Linked DNA regions of Blastochloris viridis. The protein of the gene in region 2 interacts with the protein of the main gene of each other region in a pairwise test. Links are inferred from orthologs where the notes say so. Each region holds a gene or a part of one and is shown on either strand. Other genes may lie near its edges.

Evidence for each region. Proteins that work in one complex are often made in the same cells at the same time.
Region 1: the proteins of BVIR_RS08860 (region 2) and ptsN interact in binary tests that used the Escherichia coli proteins (3 or more experiments, as listed by UniProt). The link is inferred for Blastochloris viridis from one-to-one orthologs.

The regions. Positions count from the first base shown.
Region 1 is NZ_CP012946.1:548,882-556,007, forward strand. Bases 1,680-4,669 are described here. They hold ptsN (PTS IIA-like nitrogen regulatory protein PtsN), read right to left. Parts: upstream 3,411-4,669; coding sequence 2,949-3,410; downstream 1,680-2,948. Other genes in these bases: BVIR_RS02505 (GumC domain-containing protein), read right to left, coding at 1,680-1,822; BVIR_RS02510 (Hsp20 family protein), read left to right, coding at 2,134-2,562; BVIR_RS02515 (BQ00720 family protein), read left to right, coding at 2,591-2,863; hpf (ribosome hibernation-promoting factor, HPF/YfiA family), read right to left, coding at 3,496-4,077; rpoN (RNA polymerase factor sigma-54), read right to left, coding at 4,179-4,669. In the rest of the region: BVIR_RS02500 (NUDIX domain-containing protein), read right to left, coding at 1-470; more of BVIR_RS02505, read right to left, coding at 614-1,679; more of rpoN, read right to left, coding at 4,670-5,714; lptB (LPS export ABC transporter ATP-binding protein), read right to left, coding at 5,782-6,876. UniProt on the Escherichia coli protein: Seems to have a role in regulating nitrogen assimilation.
Region 2 is NZ_CP012946.1:1,991,177-1,998,512, forward strand. What follows is about bases 1,284-4,483. They hold BVIR_RS08860 (sensor histidine kinase), read right to left. Parts: upstream 4,172-4,483; coding sequence 1,484-4,171; downstream 1,284-1,483. Other genes in these bases: BVIR_RS08855 (response regulator), read right to left, coding at 1,284-1,487; kdpC (potassium-transporting ATPase subunit KdpC), read right to left, coding at 4,177-4,483. Also shown: BVIR_RS08850 (helicase HerA domain-containing protein), read right to left, coding at 1-500; more of BVIR_RS08855, read right to left, coding at 795-1,283; more of kdpC, read right to left, coding at 4,484-4,764; potassium-transporting ATPase subunit KdpB, read right to left, coding at 4,773-6,809; potassium-transporting ATPase subunit KdpA, read right to left, coding at 6,821-7,336. UniProt on the Escherichia coli protein: Member of the two-component regulatory system KdpD/KdpE involved in the regulation of the kdp operon. KdpD may function as a membrane-associated protein kinase that phosphorylates KdpE in response to environmental signals.

The DNA of each region.
Region 1 (7,126 bases), 1.4 Mb from region 2 along the record:
ACCACGGTGATGAACTCGTGCTCGGCGTCGAGGCCGCCGCCGCGGCCGCGCCTGCTGCCGTCGACCTCGGCCAGGAAATAGCTGACGCGTTCGGTCGAGATGCCGGGGATGGTCCACAGCGTGGCGACACGGTCCATCGTGCGCGCGGTGAGGCCGCATTCCTCCTCAAGCTCGCGCCGCGCGCAGGCTTCGGCGTCCTCGCCGGGCTCCAGGCAGCCGGCGCACGCCTCCAAAATCTCGGGCGCGCCCGAGGCCATCGCCACCGGGGCCCGGAACTGGCGCACCAGGAACACCGTGCCGCGGGCGGGGTCGTAGGGCAGCACCGCGATGGCGTCGCCGTGGTGCTCGATCTCGCGCACCAGCTCGGTGCCGTCCTCCAGCGTGTAGCGGGCGACCGAGAATTGCGCCCAGCCGTCATGGACGCGGTCGGTTCGCACCAGGCGGAAACGGGGCGGGGTGTCGGCGGTCATCGGCAGGGCTCCTCGGCGTGGTCGGTCGGGCACCATCGGGTTTCGGGGATTTCATACCGTTGCGGCCGATCAAGCCGTCGAGCCGTTTGCCTCATGCGGAGACCGCGGCCACGATTGCGGCCATGCCGGCGGGTGGCGCTCGCTCACGGCGGCGCACGCCGGCGGGCGACGGCCACCGCGGCGCCGATGCCGCAGCCGGCGGCAAGGCCGATGCCGAGCACCGCCGCGGTCGGCAGGCCCTCGGGCCGGGCGGGCGGCACCGCGGCGGCGACCAGCCGGCCGGGCGTGCCGGCGGCGGGTGGGGCCTCGCTGCGCTGGACCGGCGTGGGCGGCGGGCTGCCGGGGGCGGCCTGTTCGAGCGCGCGCAGCCGGGTCAGCGCCTCGACCGCGGCGACCACCCCGCCGCGCTGGATCTCGATTTCGACGGCCAGCGCTTGCTCGGCGGCCTCGGCGCGCTCCAGCTCCAGCCGGGCGGCGGCGGCGATCTTCTGCAGCTCGGTGCGGATCAGCCGTTCGGCGCGCTGGCGTTCCTCGCGCAGCGCCTTGATGCTGGGGTGGCGGCTGCCGAGCATCCGGGCGGCCTGGCGCTCGCGCCGGAGGGTCGCGCCGACCTGGCTGCGCAGCGCGGCGAGGGTGAGCGACTGGCGAACCTCCGGCACGCTGCCGGCATCGGCGCCGGTGCGCGTCAGGCGCTCGATTTGGGCGAGGCGGACGCGCTGCTCGGCGCTACGCACCCTGGCCAAGGCGAGGCGGGCGCGAAGCTCGGCCAGCAGCGCCTCGGTCACCCGCTGCACCGCGGCGCTGCGAGCCTCGGCCTCGGCGCGGGCTTGGTCCAGCCGGCGGTCGTCCTCGGGCGGCGGCGGCGCGGGCCGGGGTGCCGGCGTCGCGGGGCGGTGGGCCAGCACGGCGCGGGCGACGGCGTCGGCCAGCCGGGCGGCGTCGCGGCCGTCGTCGCCGACGGCGGTAATCACCACGCGGTCGCTGCTGCGGTCGACGGTGATGCGGCCGCGTAGCGCGGCGACGCCGGCCGACGCCGCCGATTTTGGGCTCAGCGCCTCGGCAAACAGCACCCGCAGCCGGTCGAGGCCCTGCACCTGGTCGGGCTCGGGCGTCAGCGCGGCGGCGACCGCGGCCAGCACCACGTCCGAGGTGGCGGCGTCCTCAGCCTCGGCGGCGGCGGCGGGCGAAGCCAGCGCCAACTCGGCGCTGGCGTGGTAGCGCGGCGGGGCCATGGCGAGCGCCGCGAGCGCGATCAGGACGCCGATCAACCCGCACACCAGCACCACGGCAAGCTGACGGAACGGCGCATCCGCCGCATCGACCCCAAACCCGTCGGCACCGTGGTTTGCCATTCGGCTCGTTCCGCTCGTCTCCGCGCCAAAGGTCATGTGGCAGCATGCGCGGCCGGCCGCGCGCCGTAAAGACGCTCGCGCCGCCTGGCAGTGCGGTTCGCGAGGTTGCCCACTGCCGGGGCGCCGGATTCGTGCCGGCCGCGCCGGCTGGTGGCGCCGCCGGTGTGGCCGACCCTTGCGTCGGGTGCTTGCCGTGGCCATATCTCGCAGATGTCGCCCCCGGCTTTCGCAAGGGAATCGGGCCGCGGCGGGCGGGGTGCCGCATGAGGCGGGCCTCGCGCTCGAAGTCGCTTCACGAGGGCTTTGAGACCATGTCCCGTGTTTCGTCCTTGTCGAGCCCGTTCCTGCTCGGCTTTGAAGAGATCGAGCGTGTCCTCGATCGCGTCACCAAGGGTGCCGACGGTTATCCGCCGTACAATATCGAGCGCCTGCCGCCCGATGACGCCGGTTGTGACCGGCTGCGCATCGTGCTGGCGGTTGCGGGCTTCACCCGCGACCAGCTCGACGTGGTGGTCGAGGACAATCAGCTCGTGATCCGCGGCCGGCAGGCCGATCTCGACGATGGACGCGTTTACCTGCACCGCGGCATTGCCGCGCGCCAGTTCCAGCGTGCGTTCGTGTTGGCCGAAGGAATCGAGGTGCTCGGCGCGGAGCTGAAGAACGGCCTTTTGGCGGTCGATCTGGTCCGGCTGGAGCCGGAACGGGTGGCGCGCCGGATCGCTATCGCGTCGGACGAGTAACCGGTCTCGACAACAACAGGAGTCGGGAATGACCTTAGACACTGACACCAACACTGCGGGCGACGAGCTGATGACACCGGAGGCCTTCGCGCTTCTGGGCGGTGGCCTGATCGCCTATGTCAAGCCGATCCGGTCCGAGGACGTGAAGGCGCTGTTTCCGCAGGCCCCCAGGATTGCGCCCGGCCGGATGCTGTTCGCGCTCCACGGCGCCGACGGCACGCCGATCATGCTGGCCGATTCGCGCGAGGCGGTGGTCGCTAACGCGATGGAAAACGAACTGCAGCCGTTCAGCGTGCATTGATCGCCGCTGTGCCGGACCTCCGAAGCCATGAGGTTCGGGGTTCCGCGGCGGGCGGAACCCCGACATCCGTACGAGAGATCCGGCCTCACGCCGTGGTCGGCTGCGGCTGGGTCAGCACGACGTAGAGTGCCTCGGCATCGCGCGAGGCCCGAAGGCGCTGGACGAGGTCGGGGTCGCGCAACAGCCGGGCCACCCGGGCCAGCGCCTTGAGGTGATCGGCGCCAGCGGTTTCCGGCGCCAGCAGCAGGAAGATCAGGTCGACCGGCTCGCCGTCGAGCGCCTCGAAATCGATCGGCTTGTCCAGGCGTGCGAACAGCCCGACCAGCCGGTCCAGCTTCGCCATCTTGCCATGCGGGATGGCGATGCCGTTGCCGACGCCGGTCGAGCCCAGCCGTTCGCGTTGCTGCAGCGTTTCGAAGATCTCGCGCTCGCCGCGGCCCGTCAGCTGGGCCGCGCGCTCGGCGAGTTCCTGCAGCGCTTGCTTCTTGGAATTGACCCGAAGGGCGGGCCACACCGCATTCGGCGCGACAAGATCGCTTAGCGGCATGGCCGGCTCGGACGTAAAAGGCGCGGGGTCATGATACCAACCCACCGGCAATTGCGGCGGACGATAGGCCCGGCATGATCGCGGGTCAATGGGACTCTGCCGGGGGGTCGATCCACCCAATATTACCGTCGGCCCGCCGGTAGACCACGTTGATCCGGCCCGAGGTGGCGTGGCGGAAGATCACCACCGGCGCGCCGGTGAGGTCGAGTTCGGACACCGCCTCGGCAACCGAGATCTGGCCGAAGCCGGTCGTGGTCTCTGCCACCACCACGGGGTGATCGCCGTCAGGCCCGGTATCGACGTCGACGTCGTCGTCCTCCGGCGGCGCCTGCAGCACGTACATCGGCGCGGTCGGCACCGCACGTTCGCCGCCATGGTCCTCACGCAGCTTGCGCTTGTAGCGGCGCAGCCGCTTCTCGATCCGCTCGCAGGCGAGGTCGCAGCTCTGGTAGGCGTCGGCGGCGGTGGCGTGCGATTGCAGTTCCACGCCCGACGACAGGTGCAAGATGCAGTCCGTCCGGAAGAAGGTGCCTTCGCGCTCCACGATGGCGCGGCCGGACCAGCCGCGGTCGAAGAACTTCTCGATCGCCTCTGCGATGCGCGCCTCGATGCGGGTGCGCAGGGCCTCGCCGATGTCGAGGTTCTTGCCGGACACTCTCAAAGTCATTTTTTTGTCTCCAAGGCCACGCCACCGGGGCGAGGGGTCCGATGGTCAGATCTGATTTAGCCCACATTTGGCAGAAGAGGAATCCGGATGCGCCGGGGCAGTCAGGATGAGGCGGCGGCTGCCTGCTTCTCCCGCCGCCGTTGGACCGAGGAGGGAATCCGCATTCCTTCCCGGTACTTGGCGACGGTGCGGCGGGCGATGTCGATGCCCGCCTCGCGTAGCCGCTTGACGATGGTGTCGTCGGACAGGACGTCGGCCGCGCTTTCGGCGTCGATCATCTGCTTGATTCGGTGCCGCACCGCCTCGGCGGAATGGGCGTCGCCGCCATTGGCATTGGCGATCGCCGAGGTGAAGAAATACTTCATTTCGAAGATGCCGCGCGGCGTCGCCATGTATTTGTTGGAGGTCACGCGCGACACCGTCGATTCGTGCATGGAAATCGCGTCGGCGACGGTCTTGAGCACCAGCGGCCGCAGGTGCTCGACGCCGTGGGCGAGAAAGGCATCCTGCTGGCGGGTGATCTCCATCGCCACCTTGAGGATGGTCTTGGCGCGCTGGTCGAGCGCGCGGGTCAGCCAGGTCGCGGTCTGCAAGCAGTCGGCAAGAAAGGTCTTGTCCTTGGTGTCCTTCGCCGCGGGCGCGACGCGGCCGAAATAGCTCTGGTTGATCAAGACGCGCGGCAAGGTGTCGGTGTTGAGGTCGACCTGCCAGCCGCCATCCGACGCCGGCCGCACGAACACGTCGGGCACGATCGGCGTCACCGGGCCGCCGCCGAGCGCCAGCCCCGGCTTGGGGTCGAGCCGCTTGATCTCGGCCACCATGTCGGCGAGGTCCTCGTCGTCGATGCCGCACAGCTTCTTCAGCGCGGCGAAGTCGCGCCTGGCCAGCAGCGGCAGGTTGGCGACCAGCGCTGCCATCGCCGGGTCGAAGCGGTCGCGCTCCTTGAGCTGCAAAGCGAGGCACTCGGCCAGCGAGCGTGCCGCTACTCCGGACGGATCGAAGGTCTGGATCACCGCAAGCACGCTCTCCACCGTCTCCAGCGGGGCGCCGAGCTTGTCTGCCACCTCGGCAAGGTCGGCGGTGAGGTAGCCGGCGTCGTCGACGAGGTCGATCAGGTACTGGCCGATCAGCCGCCGCTTGGGCTCGGTCTCGGCCAGCGCAAGCTGCTCGGCGAGGTGGTCGGCAAGGCTCGATGTGGCGGAGACGTAGGCGTCGAGGTTGGAATCCTCCTCAAGCCGGCCGCCGGAGCCGACCGAGGCCCACTCCGAATAGCCGACTGGCTCGGTGGCGGCGTGGGCCGGCTCGGCCGGCCCGTCGTCCTGGAACACGTTGCCGAGGTCGGTGTCGAGCCGGGCCTCGATCGCCTCGCGCGAGCCCAGCGGCTCCTCCAGCCAGTCGCCGGTGCGCTGCTCGTCATGGCTGGGCGGCGGCTCGGGCTCGCCGCTGGCGGCGTCGGTCGGGGAGGAAAAATCGGGCTCATCGGCGCGTTCGAGCAGCGGGTTGCGCTCCAGCTCGGCGTCGACATAGGCGGACAGGTCGAGATGGGACAGCTGCAGAAGCTTGATCGCCTGCATCAGCTGCGGCGTCATCACCAGCGACTGGCTCTGGCGAAGTTCGAGCTTTTGCGAAAGCGCCATTGCGGTACCGGCCTTCAGGACTCAAACGGGCGGAAGCTGGTACGAACCTTGCTTTGCCACCCGCCTGTTAAAGCCTGAATTCCTCACCGAGGTAAAGCCTGCGGACATCCGGACTCGACACAATGTCGTCGGCGGAGCCTTCCATCAGCACTTCGCCGGAGTGGATGATGTAGGCGCGGTCGATCAGGCCGAGCGTTTCGCGCACATTGTGGTCGGTGATCAAGACGCCGATACCGCGGTGGGTGAGGTGGCGCACCAGGGCCTGGATGTCGCCGACCGCGATCGGGTCGATGCCGGCGAACGGCTCGTCGAGCAGCATGAACGAGGGGCGGGTGGCCAGCGCCCGGGCAATCTCGCAGCGGCGGCGCTCGCCGCCGGACAGCGCGATCGAGGGTGACTTGCGCAGGCGGGCGATGCCGAACTCGTCGAGCAGGGCGTCGAGTTCCTCCTCGCGCTTCTTGCGGTTGGGCTCGACCACCTCCAGCACGGCGCGGATGTTGTCCTCGACATTGAGGCCGCGGAAGATGGACGGCTCCTGCGGCAGATAGCCGATGCCGAGCCGGGCTCTGCGGTACATCGGCATGGCGGTGATGTCATAGCCGTGCAGGAAGATGCGGCCGGTGTCGGCCTTCACCAACCCGGTGGTCATGTAGAACACCGTGGTCTTGCCGGCGCCGTTGGGGCCGAGCAGGCCGACCGCCTCGCCCTCGCGGACGTAGAGCGACACGCCGCGCACCACCTTGCGGCCGCGATAGCTCTTCTCGACCGCGTCGACCATCAGCACGCCGTCGAACCCGTCGAGCTTGGCGGCGGATTTGCGCGAGGATTTGGTCGCGGGTTTGGCTGCGGTCTTGGGAGCGGTCTTGGCCTCGGCCCTGTCGCGGGCCGCCGGCTGGGGTTCGCGGGTCGCCGGCTGGGTCAGATCGTCGGCGATATCGTCGTCGTACGCCTCGCCGTAGGCCGGGGTGGCATGGCGGGGCTGCCGCGCCGGGCTGCCCTGGCTGCTCCGGCCGGAGCCCTGCTCGTAGCCGTGGGCATCGCGCGCGTAGCCTTGGCCGTGGTCCTGGCCGTGGTCCTGGCCATAACTCTGCCCGCGCGGCTGGGCGGGCGGTGGGGCGGCGCGGCCGGCAGCGTCGTCGAAATACGGCAGGTCCGGCTCCAGCCAGCCAAAATCGGTGACCGGCGCCGGCTTCGAGGCTTCGCGGGGCAGCTGCATCGGCACGGCGTCCGACCACGGCGGGCTTTCCGGCCCGCTTAAGTCCTCGTCGAGGCGGTAGGTGTAAAGATCGTCCGTCGCCGGGGCGGTCTTCGCCTCAGACGGCCGTCTCTGCAACAACTTGTCGATCAGCTTGCGCACGCACCACACCTTACGGGGTCGACCCGGCCCGGGTTGCCCGGGCGGGACGACGAGA
Region 2 (7,336 bases):
CGGCACATCAGATTAACCATTGCCGTCAGGGAGACGCGCCGCGCCTCGTCCGACACGTCGCCGGCCGCCATCGGCGCGAACAGCTGGGCCTCGTCGACGACGACCAAAGCGGGGTACCAGTGGGCGCGCGGCGCCTCGAACAGCCCGTCGAGAAAGATCGCCGCCGCCCGGAGCTGCAGGCTCTGCTCCAGATGCTCCAGGTTGAGCACGACCGACACCCGGCGCTCGCGAACGCGCGAGGCGATGCAATCGAGGTCCGCCTCGCTGCGATTGGCGTCGACCACGACGTGCTGAAAAGCGTCGGCAAGGGAGACGAAATCGCCCTCGGGATCGATCACGATCTGCTGGACGTGCGGCGCGCTCTGCTCCAGGATTCGCCGCAGCAGATGAGATTTGCCGGACCCGGAATTGCCTTGCACAAGAAGGCGGGTGGCCAACAACTCCTCCAGGTTGATCGTTGCCGCCGCGCCTCCCGTCGTCGTCCCCAGGACAATTTCCAACGACCCACTCCCATCGTCCGCGGACCCGTCATCCGCGGAGGCCGGGAATTTGCCTCCGACCGCTCGCCATCGGCAAGGCGTCCGGCCGGTTCATCCCCACCTGTGAGCCGGCACGGCCCGCCCGATCGCACGAAATCGGGCTTGACGACGCCGAATCATACGAATTTCGGGTGATCGCCGCGCATCGCAAGGAATTTGACGGGGGTTGCACAGGTCGAATGCCCCCACCCGACAGAGCATCCGCTCGGACGCCCTCCCCCGCGGGAAAAGAAGCGCCTGGCCGAAGGCGGCCTGTCAGCGGTCCTCGCCACCGGCGGGCTCGGCGAGGCGATAGCCGACGCCGGGGTCGGTGAGGATGAAGCGCGGGCTGGCGGCGTCGTCGCCGAGCTTGTCGCGTAAATGGCCGATGACGATGCGCAGATAGTGGGTATCGCTCTGGTGCGCCGGCCCCCACACCGTGCTCAGGATCTGGCGGTGTGTCACCAGCCGGCCGGCCTGGCGGACGAGCAGCGCCAGCACGTCGAACTCCTTGCGGGTGAGCTTGGCCTCGGAGCCGTCGACGGTGACGCACCTTCGGGCGAAATCGACGCGCAACGGCCCGACGTCGACCGCCACCGGCTCGCGCTCCTCGCGCCCGCGCAGCAGCACGCGCAGGCGCGCCAGCAGCTCTCCCGTGGCGAACGGCTTGGTGACGTAGTCGTCCGCCCCCAGATCGAGCGCGCGGATCTTCTCGGTCTCTGCATCGCGAACCGTCAGCACCAGGATCGGCACGCTGGACCATTCGCGCAGGCTGGCGATGACGTCCTTGCCGTCCATGTCCGGCAGGCCGAGATCGAGGATCACCAACGCCGGCGCGCCGGCCACCGCCGCCTCGATGCCGCCCCGGCCCCGCTGGGCCTCGATGACCTCGTAGCCCTCGTTCTGCAGGGCGATGCGCAGAAAGCGACGGATCGGCGCCTCGTCCTCGATCAGCAGGATGCGGATCACACCGTGTCCTCCGCGGCATCGGGCACCTTGGCAACCGGCAGGGTGATGTCGATCGAGGTGCCGTTGCCGTTCGGCCCGGCGTCGGCGCGGATGTTGCCGCCGTGGGCCACCACCAGGCCGCGGGCGATGGCGAGCCCGAGCCCGGTACCGGTGGACTGGCCGTCGCCGGCGCGGACACGATAGAACAGGTCGAACACCTTGTCGCGATCCGCCGGTGGGATGCCGGGTCCCTCGTCGATGACGCTGACGCGGATCGAGGACGCCTCCGGGCGGGCGCGGATCGCGATCGCCGTGCGCCCGGGCGCGTGCTTGGCCGCATTCTCCAGCACATTGACGAAAACCTGGCCGATCAGCACCGGATCGACATCGACCGGCGGCAGGTCGCGCGGCATGTCGACCACCACCTCACGGGTGCCGAGCACGCGGGCCAGATCGCTGCGCACACGCCCGACGATCTCGCGCAGATCGACCGCGCCGCGACGCAGGTTGAGCGCGCCATAGCCGAGGCGCGTCATGTCCAGCAGGTTCTGAACATAGCGGTCGAGCCGCTGCGCCTCCTCCAGCACGGTCGAGGTGAGCGCGTCGCGGTCGGCCGGCGACAGCGCGCGCGCCGACGCCAGCTCGGTGGCGGCGCCGATGATCGACACCAGCGGCGTCCTGAGATCGTGCGACACCGAGTTGAGCAGCGCCGCCCGCAGCTTCTCGCTCTCCGCCGTCACCCGCGAATCCTCCAGGTCCGCAGCAAGGCGCGTGCGCTCGATCGCCACCGCGATCTGATCCTCAACGGCGAGGAGAAGCCGCCTGGTCTCGGGATCGCCGGCGCGCGCGGGGTCCTTGAAGCGAACGCCGATGACGCCGAGCACCGCGCTCGCGGTCGCCATCGGCAGGAACAGCCAGTCCGCGGTCGGCAGCGTCGCGGTGTCGCGCCCGGCCAACTCGGCCTTCTCCCACGCCCATTGCGCCGCGCCCCAATCCTTGGGGTCGAGATCGTCGATGGTGGGATAGCCCTGCACCATCTCCAGCTCGCCCCCCTCCCCCGGCATCAGCACCAGCGACTGCACCTCCAGCGTCGCCGCCAAGTGGTGAACCGCCGCCCACAGCACGTCGTCGAGCTTGGAGACCTGGGCGATCTTGCGCGAGAACTCGTACAGCGTTTCGGTGCGCCGTTGGGTGGCGCGCATGTTCTCGACCTGCATGCGCAGCCGGCTCGCCAGCGTGCCGGTGAACAGCGCGCTGATCAGGAACACCAGAAGCGCGACGATCGACTCGTGCTGCGCCACCTCGAACGAGTAATAGGGCTCGGTGAACAGGAAATTGTAGGCCAGAAAGCCGCTGACGCTGGCAAACAGCGCCACCCACAGGCCGTGGCGCACGCCGGCGCCCAGCACCGCGACAAGATAGATCACCGACAGCGAGGCGACCGGAAGGTAGGACCACAGCGGCCAGGCCACCAGCGAAGCGACCGCGACACCGAGCAGCGCCTCGAGAAATCCCGTGACGTTCGGCACCGCATTCCACAGCGGCGCCAGCGCAAGGCGCCCGAGCGGCCGGCCGCTCGGCACCACCGTGACCTCGAAATCGGTGCCAAGCTTGATCAGGCGTTCGGCGACCGGCTCGCGGAACATGCCGTAGGGCCAGCGGCGGCGCGCCCGCCCGATCAGGATGCGCGAGGCGTTGCGCGACCGCGCAAAGCGCAGGATTTCGCCTGCGACATCGCGGTCGGTGCGCAAGGTGGCGATCTCGGCGCCAAGGCTCTCGGCGAGCCGCAACGCTTCGGCGATGGCGGCGCGCGCGCCGACGCCCATCGCCTCGTGCGAGGGGGTGAGCACGGTGGCGACAATCCATGGAATCTTGATGCGGTCAGCCTTGCGCTTGCCCGAGCGCACCAGTTCCTTGGCGACCTCCGATTCGTTGATGCAGACCAGCAGGCGCTCCTGGGTCGGCCATGGGCCGACCACGGCGTGGGCGCGCATGTAGGCGACCATCTCGGCATCGACGCGCTGGGCCGCGGTGCGCATCGCCAGCTCGCGCAGCGCCGTGAGATTGCCCTTGGAAAAGAAGTGGCTCAGCGCCCGCGTGATCTGCTGGGGCACGTAGACCTTGCCCTGGCGCAGCCGCTCGATCAGCTCCTCCGGCGGCAAATCGATCAGCTCGATCTCGTCCGCGGTCTTGAGGATCTCGTCGGGTACCGTCTCCTGCACCCGCACGCCGGTGATGCGGGCGACGACATCGTTCAAGCTCTCGATGTGCTGGATGTTGAGGGTGGTGATAACGTCGATACCGGCATTCAGTACCTCCTCGACATCCTGCCAGCGCTTGGGGTGGCGGCTGCCGGGCACGTTGGTGTGGGCAAGCTCGTCGACGATCGCGAGCTGCGGCCGGCGTTCCAGCACCGCGTCGATATCCATCTCGGCGAGGTCGCGGCCGCGATAGCTCATCACCTTGCGCGGCAGCTGCTCGAGGGTGGCGAGCAGCGCCGCCGTCTCCACCCGGCCGTGGGTTTCGACGATGGCGACGACGACATCGACGCCGTCGCGCTGGCGGCTCTTCGCCTCCTCCAGCATGGCGTAGGTCTTGCCGACGCCCGGCGCCGCGCCGAGGTAGATCTTCAGTTCACCCCGGTGGCCCTTGTTGGCTTCCGCCAACAGGGCTTCCGGCTCCGGGCGGGTGTCGTGTGATGCCATCGTTCTCAGTATTGCCCGTCAAGCGCGAGGTTGAGCTTCAGGACGTTGACGCGCGGCTCGCCGATGATACCCAAAGTCCTGCCCTCGATCGAGCGGCTCACCACCGCCGCAATCTCCTGTTCCGGAATGCCGCGGGCGGAGGCGACGCGGGGCACCTGGACCCATGCCGCGGCCGGCGAGATGTGCGGGTCGAGCCCACTGGCCGAGGCGGTGACGAGATCGGCCGGAGCCCGGCCATCCTCGAACGCCGCGGCGCGCGCCTTGATTGCCTCGATCAGGCTGGACGAGGTCGGGCCGAGATTGGAGCCCGACGAGTTCGCCGCATTGTACGGCGCCTCCACCGTCTTGGCCGGGTCGGCCGGATCGGCGCCGGAGGTCGCCGACGGCCGCGAATGGAAGTAGCGGTCCGCCGCGAAGGCCTGGCCGATCAGGCTCGACCCCACCACCTGGTCATCCCGCAGCACCAGCGAGCCATTGGCCGCCGCCGGAAACAGCGCCTGCGCAAGACCGGTGACGGTCAGTGGATACAACAAGCCGAGCAACGCGCTGAGCAGCACGGTCAGCACAACAGCAGGACGGAGAATAGCGAACATGACGTTCCTCACGCGAGGTGCAGCAGGTCGACGACGATGTCGACCGCCTTGATGCCAACGAAGGGGACGATCAGGCCACCCAAGCCATAGATCAGCAGATTGCGCTTGAGCAGCTGAGAGGCCGAGGCCGGGGCGTAGCGCACCCCCTTCAGCGCCAGCGGGATCAGCAGAACGATGATCAGCGCGTTGAAGATGATCGCCGACAAGATGGCCGACTGCGGCGTGCCGAGGTCCATCACGTCGAGCACGCCAAGCCCCGGATAGGCGGTGACGAACAGCGCCGGCAGGATCGCGAAGTATTTGGCGACGTCGTTGGCGACCGAGAAGGTGGTGAGCGCGCCGCGCGAGATCAGCAGCTGCTTGCCGACCAGCACCACCTCGATCAGCTTGGTCGGATCGGAATCGAGGTCGATCAGATTGCCGGCCTCCTTGGCAGCCGGCGTGCCGGAGTTCATGGCGACGCCGATGTCGGCCTGCGCCAGCGCCGGCGCATCGTTGGAGCCGTCGCCGCACATTGCCACCAGCTTGCCCTCGGCCTGCTCGCGCCGGATCAGCTCGAGCTTCTTCTCTGGCGTCGCCTCGGCCAGGAAGTCGTCGACGCCGGCCTCCGCGGCAATGGCCGCGGCGGTGAGCGGGTTGTCGCCGGTGATCATGATGGTACGGATGCCCATGCGGCGCAGCTCGGCGAAGCGCTCGCGGATGCCGGGCTTGACGATGTCCTTCAAGTGGACGACGCCGAGCAACGTCCGGTCGCGCACCACCACCAGTGGCGTGCCACCGGTCGCGGCGATACGGCGGATGATGGCGTCGAGCTCAACCGGCGCCACGCCGCCGGCAAGGCGCAGCATGGCGTCGGAGGCACCCTTGCGCACCACGCCGCCGCCGGCCAGATCGACGCCCGACATTCGGGTGTGGGCGGAAAACGGGATGAAGGTCACCGCCTCGGTGCTGTCCGGGCTGAAGCCGAACCGCTTCTGCGCCAGCTCGACGATCGACTTGCCCTCCGGGGTATCGTCGGCCAGCGAGGCGAGAAAGGCCGCCTCCGCCAACTCGCGCTCGGCGACGCCGGGCAGCGGCTCGAAGGCGTCCGCCATGCGGTTGCCGAAGGTGATGGTGCCGGTCTTGTCGATCAGCAGCGAGTCGACGTCGCCGGCCGCCTCGACCGCGCGGCCCGATTTGGCGATGACGTTGGCCTTCACCAGCCGGTCCATGCCCGCGATGCCGATGGCGGACAACAGCCCGCCGATGGTGGTGGGGATCAGCGTCACGAACAGCGCGGCGAGATAAACCACCGGCACCTCGGTGCCCGACCACGAGGCGAACGCCGGCAGCGTGACCACCACGAACAGGAACACCAAGGTGAGCCCGGCGAGCAGGATGTCGAGCGCGATCTCGTTCGGCGTCTTCTGGCGCTTGGCGCCTTCCACCAGCGCGATCATACGGTCGAGGAAGGTTTCGCCAGGCCTGGATGTGACCTTCACCTTGATCCAGTCCGACACCACGCGGGTGCCGCCGGTGACCGCCGAGCGGTCGCCGCCCGACTCGCGGATGACCGGCGCCGACTCGCCGGTGATCGCGCTTTCGTCGACCGACGCGATGCCCTCGATCACCTCGCCGTCGGTCGGGATGGTCTCGCCGGACTCGACGATGATGACGTCGCCGGGCTCCAGCAACTCGGCGTCCTTGAACTCGAATAGTTCGCCGACGCCGAGCAGCACCTTGGCTTTCGCCGCGGCGCGGGTGGCGCGGAAGGCGTCGGCGCGGGCCTTGCCGCGGCCCTCCGCCACCGCTTCGGCAAAATTGGCGAACAGCACGGTGGCCCACAGCCACGCCGCCACCTGGGCGCCAACCACAAAGTTCGGCGCGGCGATGACACCGTCGCGGATCGCCAGCACAGTGGTGAGCACCGCCACCAGCGCGGTGACGAAGATCACCGGATTGCGGGCCAGCCGCAGCGGGTTCAGCTTCGCAAACGATTGGCCGAGCGCGGGCCCGACCACCGCCGGCGCAAACAGGGCGATTTCCTTGGGAGGATGCTTGGACATGGTGGCAGCCTTCAGAACGTGATGCCGGCGATCATCGAGACGTGCTCGGCGATCGGACCCAGCGCCAGCGCTGGCAAAAAGGTGAGCGCGCCGACCACGACGATGACCGAGATCAGCAGCACGACGAACACCGGCCCATGGGTCGGGAAGGTGCCGGCGGACGCCGGCGTGGTCTTCTTGGCCGCCAGCAACCCGGCGATGGCCAGCACCGGCACGATGTAGCCGAACCGGCCGATCAGCATGGCAAGGCCAATCATGGTGTTGTGCCACACGGTGTTGGCCGAGAAGCCGGCGAACGCCGAGCCGTTGTTGGCGGTGCCGGAGGTGTAGGCGTAGATCACCTCGCTGAGTCCGTGCGGCCCGGCGTCCTGCGCCGAGGTCTGGGCATTGCCGGTGACGATCGCGAGCGCCACCAGCGCCAGCACGCCGATCGGCATCACCAACAACGTCAACGCCGCGAGCTTGACCTCGCGGGCCTCCACCTTTTTGCCGAGCCATTCGGGCGTGCGGCCGACCATCAGCCCGGC